One region of the Thioclava sp. DLFJ5-1 genome, then DNA from elsewhere that is predicted to be linked to it. Evidence: riboswitches for the same ligand, from Rfam matches in the RefSeq annotation. Region 1 holds a riboswitch; the other holds the start of a gene.
The links. A riboswitch is a leader RNA that binds a small molecule or an ion and turns the genes downstream of it on or off. The one in region 1 is predicted to bind thiamine pyrophosphate.
Positions count from the first base shown of each region.

Region 2: another riboswitch for thiamine pyrophosphate. It lies ahead of thiM (hydroxyethylthiazole kinase); the one in region 1 lies ahead of thiB (thiamine ABC transporter substrate binding subunit).

Region 1 covers NZ_MPZU01000008.1:14,928-22,401, forward strand. Annotated here, with positions in the region: gene BMI86_RS19290 (leucyl aminopeptidase family protein) at 1-707, opposite strand, end outside; gene BMI86_RS19295 (hypothetical protein) at 795-1,139, opposite strand; gene BMI86_RS19300 (carbonic anhydrase) at 1,331-1,981, shown strand; gene BMI86_RS19305 (hypothetical protein) at 2,120-2,830, shown strand; gene BMI86_RS19310 (DUF4139 domain-containing protein) at 2,877-4,481, opposite strand; TPP riboswitch at 4,656-4,762, shown strand; gene thiB (thiamine ABC transporter substrate binding subunit) at 4,799-5,791, shown strand; gene BMI86_RS19320 (thiamine/thiamine pyrophosphate ABC transporter permease ThiP) at 5,767-7,329, shown strand; gene BMI86_RS19325 (ATP-binding cassette domain-containing protein) at 7,313-7,474, shown strand, end outside.
Region 2 covers NZ_MPZU01000001.1:96,846-104,319, forward strand. Annotated here, with positions in the region: gene rlmF (23S rRNA (adenine(1618)-N(6))-methyltransferase RlmF) at 18-923, shown strand; gene BMI86_RS00510 (SIP domain-containing protein) at 993-1,232, shown strand; gene tenA (thiaminase II) at 1,310-1,981, opposite strand; gene thiD (bifunctional hydroxymethylpyrimidine kinase/phosphomethylpyrimidine kinase) at 1,978-2,781, opposite strand; gene thiE (thiamine phosphate synthase) at 2,778-3,389, opposite strand; gene thiM (hydroxyethylthiazole kinase) at 3,386-4,174, opposite strand; TPP riboswitch at 4,237-4,331, opposite strand; gene queC (7-cyano-7-deazaguanine synthase QueC) at 4,542-5,243, shown strand; gene queD (6-carboxytetrahydropterin synthase QueD) at 5,243-5,596, shown strand; gene queE (7-carboxy-7-deazaguanine synthase QueE) at 5,593-6,303, shown strand; gene BMI86_RS00550 (ATP-binding protein) at 6,351-7,474, opposite strand, start outside.

The DNA of each region.
Region 1 (7,474 bases):
CGGCCCCAGCTCAGCTCGATCAGCCGCGGCGTGCGCGGGGAGGCGCGGCCCACCGCGTGGATCATCGGGAAGTTCTGAGTCAGAAGGTCGTCGCCCTTGATCACATTGGCCTCTGCGCCGTGACGCTCGGCCAGAAGGCGCGCGGCGGCCTCCAGCTCGTCCGGGCCCATGTCAGAGGCGGGGGTGTTGATCAGGTCACGGGTGAAGGCCTCGCCCTCGGCCACGGCTTCGATCTGCGCCGCGTCCAAGCCCTCCGGGCAGACCAGCCGCGCTTTCGGCGGCGTGGCTTCGGCATAGCGGCCGAACCGATAGCCCGCGAGCAACCAGCCAAGCGCCGTTTCCGCCTTCAACTCTTCAGACAAATCTCCCTCGATCCGCCATGCACCTTCGGGCAGCGCCGAGGCCGCGCGCGTCAGAGAGAACCGCTCGCGCGCCCGTGCCGCGTCAGTCCCGAGGCCCAGAAGCGCCGCCTCCGCACCGTCCGGCCCGGGTAGAAGCGCGACCTGACCTGCGCTCGCCTTGAAGCCCGTCGCTTCGACGAAGGCGCGCTGCGCGGGAGGCAGATCGGCCAGAGCCTGCTCCAATCCTTCGGGCGCAACGGCGATCAGCGCGCGCGCGGGCGCGTCCGCCTCGGCGAAGCGCATCGCGGGGCGCGGGGCGAGAAAGGAAAACTCGGCGGGCACGTTTGCGGTCTTGTCTGCGCTCATGGGGGGCGGCTCCTTGGCTCTGGTGGTTGCTTTCGTCCCAGAGCCTAGCGTTGCCGCGCCTGCCCGCAAGGGCCGATCGATCACGCCTCAGGAAGACAGGTTGCCGATATCCCAGACCTCGGTGAGCGAGCGTTCCGCGATCCGGCCCAGCCGCGCCATCACCGCCGCCTGCGCCACCGCATCGCCACCCGAGATGCACTCCAGAAGGTCGCGCGCCGTGCTGACCATCGACACCAGCCCGACCTGTTCGGCAAGCTCCATCACTTCGACGATTGCGCGGCGCAGCTTGCCGCATTGGCCCGATTTCGTGGCCTCTTCCAACGCGCTGAGATGGAAGGCGAGATCTTCGACCGTGGCGCAGATCACCCGCTCCGCCCCGTCCTGTCCCAGCTCCGCATAGAGCACCACCAGCCGCGCCGTATCCAACGACATCTTTTCCTTGCAGCGCAAGCGAGACACTTGTGTCACCCCGACACCCCCTTTGATTTCACCATCGCCCGGGCGGTAACGTGATCGAGAGGTCTCAAGATTTCGTTGAGCGATACGGAAAATCTTCTCGAAACCCGGCGCGCAACGCGCTATTTGACGCAGCGATAAGACGCCAGACACCAGACGAGGGATCGATGAGAGAGCATGTGAAACCGCTGCCCAGCTACCTTGTGAGCCGTTATCAAGGATGGCACGCCACCGCCTATGACGAGAACCGCGCCTGGTATCGCCGCCTCGCCTCCGAAGGGCAGCGCCCGCGTTCGATGATCATCGCCTGCTGTGACAGCCGCGTGCATGTCACCTCGATGTTCGGCGCCGATCAGGGCGAGTTCTTTATCCACCGCAACATCGCGAACCTCGTGCCGGAATTCACGCCCGATGGTGACCACCACGGCACCTCGGCGGCGGTCGAATATGCGGTGACCAGCCTGAAGGTCGCGCATCTGATCGTGCTCGGCCACTCCAATTGCGGCGGTGTCGCGGGCTGCCATGCGATGTGCTCGGGCCATGCGCCGGAGCTGGAGGAGAAAAGCTCCTTCGTCGGCACCTGGCTGAACCTGCTGCGCCCGGGCTACGAGCGCGTGACCGACCTGCCCGAGGATCAGCAGGTGCTGGCGCTCGAGCGTGAGGCGGTGAAAGTCAGCCTCGAGAACCTGATGACCTTCCCCTTCGTGCGCGAGGCGCTCGATGCGGACCGGATGACGCTGCACGGGCTGCGCCATGACATCGGCGAAGGCGTGCTCGAACAGTATAACGCCGACACGGATCGGTTCGAGACGTTCTGAGGCTTTGTCCTTTCCGTTGGCCCCGGCGCGGGGCCGACGGCGCCGCTGCGGCGGAAATCCGACTGGTGTTCACGGGCTGTTAAGCTTGATGCGCGAGGCTGGGGGAACCCCGCCAATGCGAACGAGCTTCGACCCGCCATGCCACAATCTGCATCCCGCTCCCATTCTCAGCACCGCCTTGTCTCTCTGCGCCTGCCGCTCGATCTGATCGACCGCATCGCGGCGGAAGCGCGTGCGTTCGGTCTGCCCCCGGCAGAACTGATCCGGCGCGTGTTGCAGGACGGTCTGGCGGAGGAGGCAGTGCTCGAAGCATCCGGTGCGAAAGCGCCGCTGCCGGAGATGCACGCGGTGCAGGAGGCGCTGGATCAGGCGCGCGACTGGTTCGATCTGCAACATCGGCTGCGGGGGGAGGGTTTCGTGCTGCGGCTTGCAGGCGGCGGGGCCTTGGGGCTGCACGCATGGCCCACCAACCGCTTCCTGATGCTGCTCGACGAAATCGGGCCGAGCCTGACGGAGCTTGTGCTGCGCTTCGGCGCGCCGTTTCCGGGTGACGATGGCGGGCGCACCAAGATCGTAGGTGCAACGGCGGGGCAGGGCGCGACCGTGGCGGAGGGCGCGTCGGCACGGGCCGCTGCCGCCGAATATGCGGCAGCGCAGGCCGCGCAGGCGGTGGGCCCGCAAGCCGCGCCGGAGGACGGGGCGCCCGAGGCGACAGAGAAGACTGGCGATGCAGAGGCACAGCCCCCCGAGGCAGCGAAGGCCGAACCTCCCGCGCGCGGGTTTTTGCGCCTGTCACCGGCACTGCTCGCGAAACTGCGCGCTGCGGCCGATCCGCGAAACGCAGCCTGATCACGCTGGCCTTCGCCGCGCGCGGGGCCGCACGCGCAGCCTTGCCTTAGCGTAGAACCTGATCCGTCGGCCAGCTGAGCGTGGTCTCGGTGCGGATCGTCTTGGTCTCGCCCGCGCCCAGATCGAAGCGCCATGCGAGCACGCCACGGCGATGGTCGTAGTCGGTCTCGCTCGCAGGCGGGGTCGCCTTGGTCGTGATCTTCAGGTCTTCCTGTTCGGAATAGGGTACCCGGTCGATCACCCGCATCGGCCAGCCTTTGTCGGTGAGGTTCTTCACCTCGATCTCGACCACCTCGCGGCGCTCGTTCGATTTCGAGATGAAGCCGCTATCGCCTTCCATCGTGTCGGGCATGCGGCGGTCCACGCGGATGCCTTCGATCGGCCCGAAGCCAAGCGTCAGATCGTCGCCCGCCGCGACCATCGGCAGGTGCGACTGACCCACGAGCGCGCCATCGGCATAGAGGTTCGCGGGGCCGGGCAACAGGATTTCGCCGGTGTCGTTCTTGCCCTCGGCCACGCGATAGGCCTGCGGATCGGTCAACGGGGCAGCTTCGGCGAAGACCTCCATCGGCAGGGTCTTGGAATCGAGGCTCAGGCGCAGATCGTCCACCCCGTCGCGCAGGTCCACCGCGCTCGGGTAATGATAGGTCACCGTCTCGCCTTGCATCTGCAGATCGGCGCGGTCGCTGATCGCGGCCTCCATCATCGGGGCAGAGGCAGCGCCATCGGACGCGGCGAGGGAACGCTTCATCGGCACCGGCGTGGGCGGCGCATCGGGATCACCGATCCTGGCCAGCCGCGGATAGACCTCGCCCGGCTCCGCCCGCCCGCCGGGACGTGCCGTTGAGAGGGTCAGATCGACGCCGCGCCAATCCTCGCCGGTGGCCTGATGGACCGAGACGAACCGCTCCATGTCCACCGCTTCCTTGTCGCGATCGAGCCGCAGATCATAGGAGGGCTGCCAGCCCGCGTTCTTGACGTAGGAGGTGATCGTCAGCGTTCCCGAGCCCTGCACCTTGGCGCTCAGCACGTCGTGATCCTCTGCCGGGTTCAGTAGCGCATCGAGCGCCGCCTGCGCCTGCTTCACCGCCTCTTTCGCGGGGTCGAGCGCGGCTTCGGCGCGGCGGGCTTCCGCCTCGGCGGCAATCGCGCGTTCGGTGGCGGAGAGGATCTGGTCCTCCACCATCTGCGCCAGCGCGCGGAGCTGTTCAGGCGCGGTTACCTGCGAGTCGGTGTTCTTGAGATAGGTGATCTGGTCGCGCGCGGCCTGCGCCTTCGCGCGGATCACGGCCACGGCGTCTTCCTGTTCCGCAAGCGCCTCTTGCGCCGAGGCCAACCGATCGCGCGCAGATTTCACTGCGGCGCTGTCCTGCCCGCTGATCGCGGGCGCGCGCCCGGAGAGCAGGCTCACCGCGCCGATCTGCACACCGTCGCCCGAAACCCGCAGCGTCGAGATGTCGGTGCCCTCGGGAAAGCCCGGCACCAGCAGGTCATGGCTGCCCTCGGGGGCGTCGAGCGTCACCTGCCGCACCACCTGCGCGCCTTGCGGAAAGAGCGTCACGGCCGTGATCTTGCCCGGTGCCTCGATCGTGTCGGCCAAGGCGGGCAGGGCGGTCGCGACCAGCAGGGCCGCCGTGAGGGTAATGCGCATCGGTTCCTCCCAAATCCGTTCCAGATTGAGCCTGCGTCGCGCCGCGCGCAGTTGCAAGCCATTGAAATCCGGCGCGGGTCGCCACTGGCGGGAACTCGCCAGAGGGTCCGGGGCGCGGGGCGGGGACGCTGTGCCTGCTTGCCCTTGCGTCCGCAGCCGCGCGCGCTTACGTTGCGCCCTACCTCGGGGTGCCAGCGCAAGGCTGGCTGAGATGCGATCCACGCGAACCCGTTGAACCTGAACCGGTTAAGACCGGCGGAGGGAAGGTAGCCGGTTCTCCCGGCCCCACTCCGCCCGGCAAGCCCAAGGAGTGAGGCATGAAAACCCACCTGATGCTTGCGGGAGCCCTGAGCCTGATCGCCACGATGGCGGCGGCCGAGGACAAGCCCGTACTCACCGTCTATGCGCCCGATTATTTCACGAGCGAATGGGGCCCCGGCCCCGCGATCGAGAAGGGGTTCGAGGCGAGTTGCGATTGCGATCTGAAATTCGTGGCGGGCGATGTGCTGCCGCGCATCCTGCTAGAAGGCGACAAGACCTCCGCCGATATCGCGATCGGCCTGAACACCGACGTGACCGCGAAGGCGCGCGCCACGGGCCTGTTCGCCCCGCATAACGAGGACACCTCCGATCTGACCATGCCGGTCAAATGGGACGATCCGATCTTTCTGCCCTTCGACTGGTCGGAGCTGGCCTTCGTCTACGACAAGACCAAGCTGAAGAACCCGCCCGCGAGCTTCCAGGAGCTGCTCGATGCGCCCGATGACGCCTACAAGATCGTCATCGAGGATCCGCGCAGTTCGGTCGCGGGTCTGTCGCTTCTGCTATGGGTGAAGGACATCTACGGCGACAAGGCCGAAGAGGCCTGGACGAAGCTCGCGCCCAAGGTGCTGACCGTGACGCCGGGCTGGTCCGAGGCCTACGGGATGTTCACCGATGGCGAGGCGGATATGGTGCTCAGCTACGTCACCTCGCCCGCCTATCACATCATGGCCGAGGAGGATGACAGCAAGGTCGCCGCGATCTTCCCCGAGGGGCATTACTTCACCCCCGAACTGGTCGCGCAGCTCAAGACCTCGAAACATCCCGAGCTGGCGCAGAAATTCCTCGATTACGTGCTCAGCCCCGATTTTCAGGGCATGATCGCGACGGCGAACTGGTCCTTCCCGGCGAAACTGCCGCATGACCAACTGCCGGAGGTGTTCCGCAACCTGCCGATGCCCGACAAGACGCTCTATCTGGGTGAGGCCGAGGCCGAGAAACTGCGCGGTTCGGCGCTGGACGAATGGCAACGCGCCTTCTCCAAATAAAACGCGCGCCCCTCTGGGCGGTGCTGGCGGGTGCGGCTTTGGCCGCGCTCGTCCTTGGTACATTGGCGGCGGTGTCGCTCCGCGCGGGCGGGCTCACGGGGCTGCGCGAGACCGATCTCGCCGCGATCCGCTTCACGCTGTGGCAGGCGGCGGCCTCGGCGCTGATCTCCTGCGCGCTGGCGGTCCCGGTCGCACGGGCGCTGCACCGGCGCCGCTTTGCGGGGCGGGGGCTGCTGATCTCGCTGCTGGGCGCGCCCTTCATCCTGCCGGTGATCGTCGCCGTCTTCGGGCTGATCGCGGTCTTCGGACGGCGCGGGTTGGTCAATGCGGCACTTGCGCCCTTCGGCATCGATCCGATCTCGATCTATGGCGCGCAGGGCGTCATAATCGCGCATGTCTTCTTCAACCTGCCGCTGGCCACGCGGATGATCCTGCACGGATGGGAGGCGATCCCGACCGAGCGGTTCCGCCTTGCCGCCACGCTGGGCTTCGGCCCGGCAGAGGTCACCCGCCACCTCGAACGCCCGATGCTGCGCAGCGTCCTGCCCGGCGCGTTTCTCGCGATCTTCCTCGTCTGCCTGACCTCCTTCGCGGTCGCGCTGACCTTGGGCGGAGGCCCGCGCGCGACCACGGTGGAGCTGGCGATCTACCAAGCCTTCCGCTTCGATTTCGACATGGGTCGCGCGGCGAGCCTTGCGCTGGTGCAGGTCGCGATCTCGGTCGCAGCCCTGCTGATCGCCGCGCGCGCGACCCTGCCGTCGAGCTTCGGCGCGGGGCATGACCGCCGCGCCACGCCGATCCCGCAATTGTCCGGCGGGGCAGAGCGCGTGGCCTTCGATACGCTCGCGATCCTTCTGGCAGCCGTCTTCCTGCTGCTGCCGATCGGGGCGGTCTTCGCCCGTGGGCTGCCTGCGCTGGCCGAGCTGCCCGAGATGATCTGGCCCGCCACGCTGACATCGCTGGTGATCGCGCTGGCCTCGACGGTGATCACTCTTGCCATCGCCCTGCCGCTCGCGCTGGTGGCCACGCGGCAACGCTGGGCGGAGATCGCGGCGATGCTGCCAATGACAGCGTCGAGCCTCGTGATGGGGACCGGCGCTTTCCTGATCGCGCGGCCCTTCGTGAACCCCACGGACCTCGCCCTGCCGATGGTTCTGCTGACCAATGCCGCGCTGTCGGTGCCTTTTGCGACTCGCATCCTGATGCCCGAGATTCGCACTTTGCAGGCCGATTACGACCGGCTCGCCGCCTCGCTCGGGCTGCGCGGCTTTGCCCGGCTGCGCCTGCTGACGCTCCCGCGTCTGGCCCGGCCGCTGGGCTTCTCGGCGGGGCTGGCCGCGGCCTTCTCGATGGGCGATCTGGGCGTCATCACGCTATTCTCCGATGGCCAGACCCGTACCCTGCCGCTGGCGCTTTTCCAGCTCATGGGCTCTTATCGCATGGATCAGGCGGCAGGCGCTGCGAGCCTGCTCCTGATCCTCACCTTCGCGCTTTTCTGGGCGCTCGACCGCGCGGGGTATTATGCTGACCCTCGATAGACTGACCCTCACACAGGGCGATTTCCGCCTCGATGCCGACCTCACGATCCAGACCGGCGCGCGCGTCGCGCTGATCGGCCCGTCCGGCGCGGGGAAATCGACGCTGCTTTCGGCCATCGCCGGCTTCTTGCCGCCCGCAAGTGGC
Region 2 (7,474 bases), on a different contig from region 1:
GCATGAAGGTTCTTTCCATGGCCACCAAACCGATGTTGCACCCGCGCAATCAACACCGGGCGGGGTACGACTTTGAGCGCCTGATCGTGCAAACTCCGGAGCTGGAGGCATTCACGACGAGAAACCCGCGCGGTCGGATGACGATCGACTTTTCGGACGTCGACGCGGTCCGCATGCTCAACCGGGCACTCTTGCGGACGCATTACGACATCGATTTCTGGGATATTCCGGCCTCTTACCTATGCCCTCCGATCCCCGGCCGTGTCGATTACATCCACTATCTGGCGGATCTTCTGGCCGAGTGTAACGACCATGAGATCCCGCACGGGCCCGAGATCAAGGCGCTCGACATAGGGACCGGCGCGAGCCTCGTCTACCCACTGACCGGTCAGCATGAATATGGCTGGGGGTTCACCGGCGTCGATATCGATCCGGTGTCGATCAACTCGGCGGCGGAGATTTGCGACCGCAACGGCCTGAACATCAGCCTCAGGCGCCAGTCCGATCCCGAGGACATCTTCGAAGGCGTGATCGGTCCCGACGATATCTTCCATGTCACCTTATGCAATCCGCCGTTTCATGCGTCCATTGAGCAGGCGGACAAAGGCACCCAGCGCAAGTGGCGGAATTTGGGGAAAGGTCACTCGAAGAAACTCAATTTCGGAGGCCAGAACGCCGAACTCTGGTGCCCCGGTGGCGAAATCGGCTTCATCGCCAGAATGATCGAGCAGAGCATGGACGTCGCCGATCAATGCCTGTGGTTTACCTCTCTGGTGTCGAAGAAAGACAACCTGCAGCCAATTTCCAGACTGCTGCGCAAAGCGAGGGTTGCCGAGTCCAGGGTCGTCGAAATGGCTCAGGGGCAGAAGACAAGCCGGTTCATAGCCTGGACCTATTACCCCGAAGCACAGCGATCCCTGTAGGGGGATCGGGTTCATCGACAGGACGCAAGGGGTGGCGCCTGCTCTCGAGCGACGGGCGCATTCGAAAGGATTTCGGATCACGTCGCGCTCTGGACGCATCTAGCGAATCCGGCAGATGGCAATGCGCTCCGCCGGTTGCTGGACCGCATTTCCCTGCCGCCGCGAACATTTGTCTGGATCGCGGCCGAAGCCAGCGTCGCCCGCGCCCTGCGCGACGACCTGACCGCCCGCGGTCATCCGAAGGAATGGCTGAAGGCGGCAGGATACTGGATCGCCGGACAGGCCGACGGCTCGGCCAAGGACCTGTGAGAGGCGCAGGGCCGCGCGGGGAATTCCGCCGCGGGCCCGAAACCGGGCCCACCGAGAGCGTCAGGTGCGCGCGATACTCAAGCCGCAGGCCGCCGCCAGCTTTCGCGGTGGTAAGCGCTGTCCCAGAACCGCCATTCATGCCAGCAACTGCGGGCGAAAGCCCGGTGCATCCGCTGGCGGGCGGCCTCATCGGCCTTCGCGCCCAGCCTGTCGGTCAGGTCCAGCATCCGTTCCACGCTCTGATCGAAAGCCTCTCCCGAATAGGTCGCGATCCAGGCGGCATATGGGTTCGCGTCCCCGCTGACATGCGCAATTTCCCGGCCGATATCGCGATAAATCCAGAAGCAGGGCAACAGGGCCGCCACCGCCTCGGGGAAATCGCCCGTCGTGGCACTGCGCAGAAGGAACGAGACGTAGTGATCGCAGGCGGCCGAGGGCTCGATCTTCGCGAAATCGTCGGCCGAAACACCGAATAGCCCCATGTAATGCGCGTGCAATTCCCGCTCGACCGCGATCGCGCCGGCCGCCGAACCTGAGAGTTGCGCGACGGTCGGTGCATCGGGGGCCTTCGCGGCGGCGAGCGCGAGCGCACGGGCGAAGCCTTCGAGGTAATGGGCGTCCTGAATGATGTAGCCTTGGAACGTTTCCGGATCGAGACGCCCCTCTGCCAGTTCGCGATTGAAGGGCATGTCATGGATCTGGCGGCGCAGCGGTGCGGTCGCCTGCGCGAGGTCTTGGGTAAAGCTCATTGGCTGTCCTCCTGAAAAGCGTGGAAATGGTGCACCGGCCCGTGGCCCGATCCGACGGATAGCCGATCCGCCCCGGCAATCGCGGCGTTCAGATAGGCCTTCGCGCGACGGGTGGCGTCTGGCAGCGACAAGCCTGCGCCGAGCCACGTCGCCAGCGCCGAGGACAGGGTGCAGCCCGTGCCATGCGTGTTGCGCGTCGCGATGCGCGGCGCATTCAGCCAAACTTCATCCCGCGCGGCCACCAGCAGGTCCGGGCTGTGATCGCCCCTCAGATGCCCGCCCTTCAGCAGCACAGCACGCGGCCCGAGCGCGCGCAGCGCATGGGCCTGATCGCGCATCTCATCAAGCGTCGTCGCCTCGGCGCAGCCCAAGAGATCGGCAGCCTCGGGCAGGTTCGGCGTGATCAGATCGGCGCGCGGCAGCAGGCCGCGCAGCGCGGTCACCGCGGCCTCCGCCAGCAGCCGATCCCCGCCTTTCGCGACCATAACCGGGTCGAGCACCACCGGACACTCGAGCCCGGTCAGCCCCTCGGCCACGGTCTCGATGATCGCAGCCTCGCCGAACATCCCGATCTTGATCGCGTCGATCCGGATGTCATCGCGCAGCGAGGCCATCTGCGCCGCGATCAGGCCGGTGTCGCACAGGCTCACCGCCTGCACGCCGCGCGTGTTCTGCGCGGTCAGCGCAGTGATCACGCTCATCGCATAGCCGCCATTGGCGGAAATGGCCTTGATATCGGCCTGAATGCCCGCCCCGCCCGATGGGTCGGAGCCAGCCATGGTGAGAATATTCGGGGTCATAGGTCGCTCCATGCGCTGCGCAGGGTTCGGGTGGCGCGCGCCATGTCAGGGGCGCGCGAGATGGCAGAGATCACCGCGACACCGGCACCGCGCGCCTTGCGGACCGCGGGCGCATCGGTGGCGGTGATCCCGCCGATCGCGAGACAGGGGAGGTCCGTGCGTGCGACGATCGCGGCAAAGCCCGCATGTCCGATCGGGGCGGCGTGGTCGGGCTTCGAGCCGGTCGCATGGATCGGTCCGACGCCGAGATAATCGACGCCGGGAGGCACGGCACCGATCTGCGCCTCGGTCTCGATGGAGAGGCCAAGGAGCATCTCGGGCCCGATCCGGCAGCGGATCGCGGCGGGATCGCCATCGCTCTGGCCGATATGCAGCCCGGCGGCGCCGATCTCGATGGCCACCGCGACCCGGTCATTCACGATCAGCGGGACGTCGTAGGGTGCGAGCGCCGCAATCAGCGTCTTGGCGAGTTCTGCGAATTCCGCATCGGGGAGCGTCTTGTCGCGCAGCTGCACCCAGCCCGCGCCGCCCTCAGCCGCAGCGATAGCCTGCGCGATCACGGGCTGCGGGGCGTCGGGGTCAGTGACGAAACAGATGGGCGGGATCATGTGGGTTCGATCCGCGCACCGGCGGTCAAGGCTTCGGCGTCGATCGCATGGAGCGCATCGAGGAAGGCGAACTGAAAGCTGCCCGGACCTTGGGCGGTCGCGCCAGCGCGCTCCCCGGCGAGCCCGAAGTAGGCCAACGCCGCGACGACCGCCTCGAACCGGGGCTGGCCTGCCAGAAAGGCGGCGACGACACCGGTGAGCGAACAACCCAAAGCGGTCACGCGGGGCATCATCGCATGGCCATTCGCAACCCGCGCGGCCTGCGTGCCGTCAGTCACGAAATCCACCGCGCCGGTCACCGCCACCACGGCGCCGCTCACATGGGCCAAGGCCCGCGCGGCGCCTTCAGCCGTCTCGACACTCTCGGTGGAATCCGCGCCCTTGCCCGCGGCGGCCTCACCCGCAAGCGCGAGTATCTCCGAAGCGTTGCCGCGGATCACCGTCGGATGCAGTTCCACCAGCCGCGCCCCGAGAGCGCGCCGATAACCCGTCGCGCCGACCGCAACCGGGTCTAGAACCCACGGGATGCCCTGCGCGCGCGCGACCGTGGCCGCCGCCTCCATCGCCTCCGCCCATGGCGGCGACACCGTGCCAATATTGATACTCAGCGCCTGCGCGATCCCGGCGAACTCGGCCGCCTCTTCGCGCGCATGGACCATCGCGGGCGAGGCGCCGGACGCGAGCAGCACATTCGCCATCACGTTCATCGCGACATAGTTGGTGATGTTATGAACGAGCGGCGCAGTCTGCCGCATCGACGTGAGATATTGTCCGGGGTCTTCCATCGCACTCTCCTTGGCTACGGGCAGCAAGAGGAGTGCGAGGGGGCAAAAGGCGGGACTGCGCCTGACCGTCTCACGCGCCTCCCTCCGCCGGCATTATCCGGTTCAGGTTCTAAGGGTTCGTCTCAGCCCGGTTTCCCGAGCGCCCCTGTCGCTTCGCGCAAAGAGGTGACACCGTCCGAGCCCCCCGTCAAGCGGTGTGACGACAAGCGGTGTGACGACAAGCGGGGGCCTCGATGGTTCGCGTCTGTCCGGTCGCGCGATCGTGGCGATCTATCCCGCGCGCCACCCTTGCAGAGCCCTGCCCCATCCTTTAGAGGCCCGCTCAACCGGTCGCAGCCTACCCGGTCATCAAAACAAGGGTTCAAATATGAAGACTCTCGTCATCTGCTCGGGCGGACTCGATTCCGTGTCGCTCGCCCATATCGTCGCCGCTGAGGGCAATCTCACGCGGCTCGTTTCCTTCGATTACGGCCAACGGCACCGCAAGGAGCTCGATTACGCCGCCGCCGCCGCGCGCCGCCTTGGCGTGCCGCATCACCTCATCGACATGCGCCCCATCGGGGCCGCGCTGACCGGATCGGCGCTGACCGACGATATCGACGTGCCCGACGGGCATTACGCCGAAGAGACGATGCGCATCACCGTCGTCCCGAACCGCAACGCGATCATGCTCGCCATCGGCTTTGGCGTGGCCGCCGCGAATGGCGACGAGGCCGTGGCGACTGCGGTGCATGGGGGCGATCACTTCATCTATCCCGATTGCCGACCCGCCTTCACCGAGGCCTTCGATGTGATGCAGCGCATGGCGCTCGACGGCTATGCCGATGTGCGGCTGGAGACGCCTTTCGTGCATCGCTCCAAGGCTGACATCGTGGCCGAGGGCTCCAAACACGGCACGCCCTTTGCCGAGACGTGGTCGTGCTACAAAGGTGGCGATGTGCATTGCGGGCGCTGCGGCACCTGCGTCGAGCGGCGCGAGGCGTTCCATCTTGCGGGTGTCGCGGATCCGACCGTCTATGCCGATCCGGATTTCTGGGCCAAGGCCGTTGCCGAGAAGGAGGCCCGCTGATGTTCCGTATCCGCAAGGAATTCCACTTCTCCGCATCGCATCAGCTTTCGCATCTGCCCGAAGATCATCAATGCGCGCGGCTGCACGGGCATAATTACATCGTGGTCGTCGAACTGGCCGCCGCGAAGCTCGATGAGAACGGGTTCGTGCGCGACTATCACGATCTGAAACCGCTCAAGACCTATATCGACGACACCTTCGATCACCGGCACCTGAACGACGTGATGGACGTGCCCTCGACCGCAGAGAACATGGCCAAGCATTTCTACGACTGGTGCAAGGCACGATGGCCCGAAACCAGTGCGGCGCTGGTCAGCGAGACGCCCAAGACCTGGGCCGAGTATCGTCCATGACCACCCTTCGCATCGCCGAGATTTTCGGCCCGACCATTCAGGGCGAAGGCGCGCTGATCGGCGAGCCCACGCTCTTCGTGCGCGCGGGCGGCTGCGACTACCGCTGCTCGTGGTGCGACAGCCTCCACGCGGTGGACAGCGCCTATCGCCACACATGGGCGCCGATGAGTTCCGAGGAAGTCTGGGCGGAGCTGCGCCGCCTGTCGAGTGACCGGCCACTGACGATCTCGCTCAGCGGCGGAAACCCGGCCATTCAGGATTTCGGACCGCTGATCGCGCTCGGGCGGGCTGCCGGCTACCGCTTCGCCCGCGAGACACTGGGCTCTGTCGCGCGGCCGTGGTTTGGCAATCTGGATACGCTGGTGCTGTCGCCGAAGCCGCCTTCGAGCGGCGAGCAGGTCGATTGGGACGCCTTTGCCAAGTGCGTGGCAGCCGGACACTCGGCCCGCAGCACTGTGATGAAGATCGTGATCTTCGACCGGGCGGATTACGATTGGGCGAAGGACGCCCATGCCCGCCACCCGGATCTGCCGCTCTATCTTCAACCGGGCAATCCCGAGGTCGACCCGGAGGTTCCGGTCGATCCGCAGGGTCTGGCCGACCGGCTTGGCTGGCTGACCGACACCACTATGGCGGATAACTGGTTTGCGCCCCGCATCCTGCCGCAGCTGCATGTCCTGATCTGGGGCAACAAGCGCGGCGTTTGATCCACCTCGGGTCGGGCGCCCCGAACATCACTCGGGCGCGACCCGCGTCACGCAGCGGTACGGTTTGCGAAACTCGTGACGCGCCGCACCATTTCGTCGAAATCGAATGGCTTCAGCAAGACTTCGGTGTCCGTAAGCGTCGTGGCCGTTGCCGCTTCCTCGTCATAGCCGGTCATGAACATCACCCTCAAGTCTTCTCGCGCCTCTCGCGCCCGGGCCGCGAGTTCCCGGCCGGTCATACCGCCCGGCAAGCCGATACCGGTCAGGAGAAGCGTCACCTCGGGCTGGTCCTGCAGCACCTGAAGCCCGGCCGCCGCATGCGCCGCCTGATAGACCGTGAAGCCTGCCTCTTCCAACGCCTCCACGACGACGAAACGCACGATTGCCTCATCGTCGACAACGAGGATCGTGTGTCCGCCCCCTGTGGCGGGTTCCTCACTGACTGGCAGGTCCTCTTCGGCGCGCGCGACCGTCTCGACCGAGCGCGGGAGGAAGATGTTCACGGTCGTCCCCTTGCCCAGTTCGGAGTCGATCGTCGCGCATCCGCCGCTTTGGCGCGCGAACCCGTAGACCATCGAAAGCCCGAGGCCGGTGCCCTTCTCGCTGGGCTTCGTCGTGAAATAGGGATCGAAGGCTTTCGAGATTTCCTCCGAAGTCATTCCCGTTCCGGTGTCGTGCACGGACAGCCGCAGGTAGTCGCCGGGCGGAAGCTCCGAGTTCTCGGTCTCGATGGCCTCGTTGGTCGTGCTGATCGTGATCGTGCCACCATCGGGCATCGCATCGCGCGAATTGATGCACAGATTGAGAAGCGCGCTTTCAAGCTGGTTCGGGTCGACCATCGCGGGCCAGGCCTCTGCGTCGTCCTCCGCCCTTACCAGAATATGCGGCCCGATGGTGTGCCGCATCAAGTCTTCCATGCTGCGGACCAGTTGCGGCACGTCGGTCGGCTTGGGCATCAGCGACTGCTGACGCGAGAAGGCGAGCAAACGCTGTGTGACGCTGGCGGCCCGCTCGGTCGACGCTTGCGCGGCTTCGAGATAGCGCAGGATTTCCTCGCGACGCCCGTCTTCGAGCCGCTTCGCGACGAAGTCGAGCGACCCGGAAATCGCCGTGAGGAGATTGTTGAAATCGTGGGCGAGCCCCCCGGTCAACTGCCCGACGGCCTCCATTT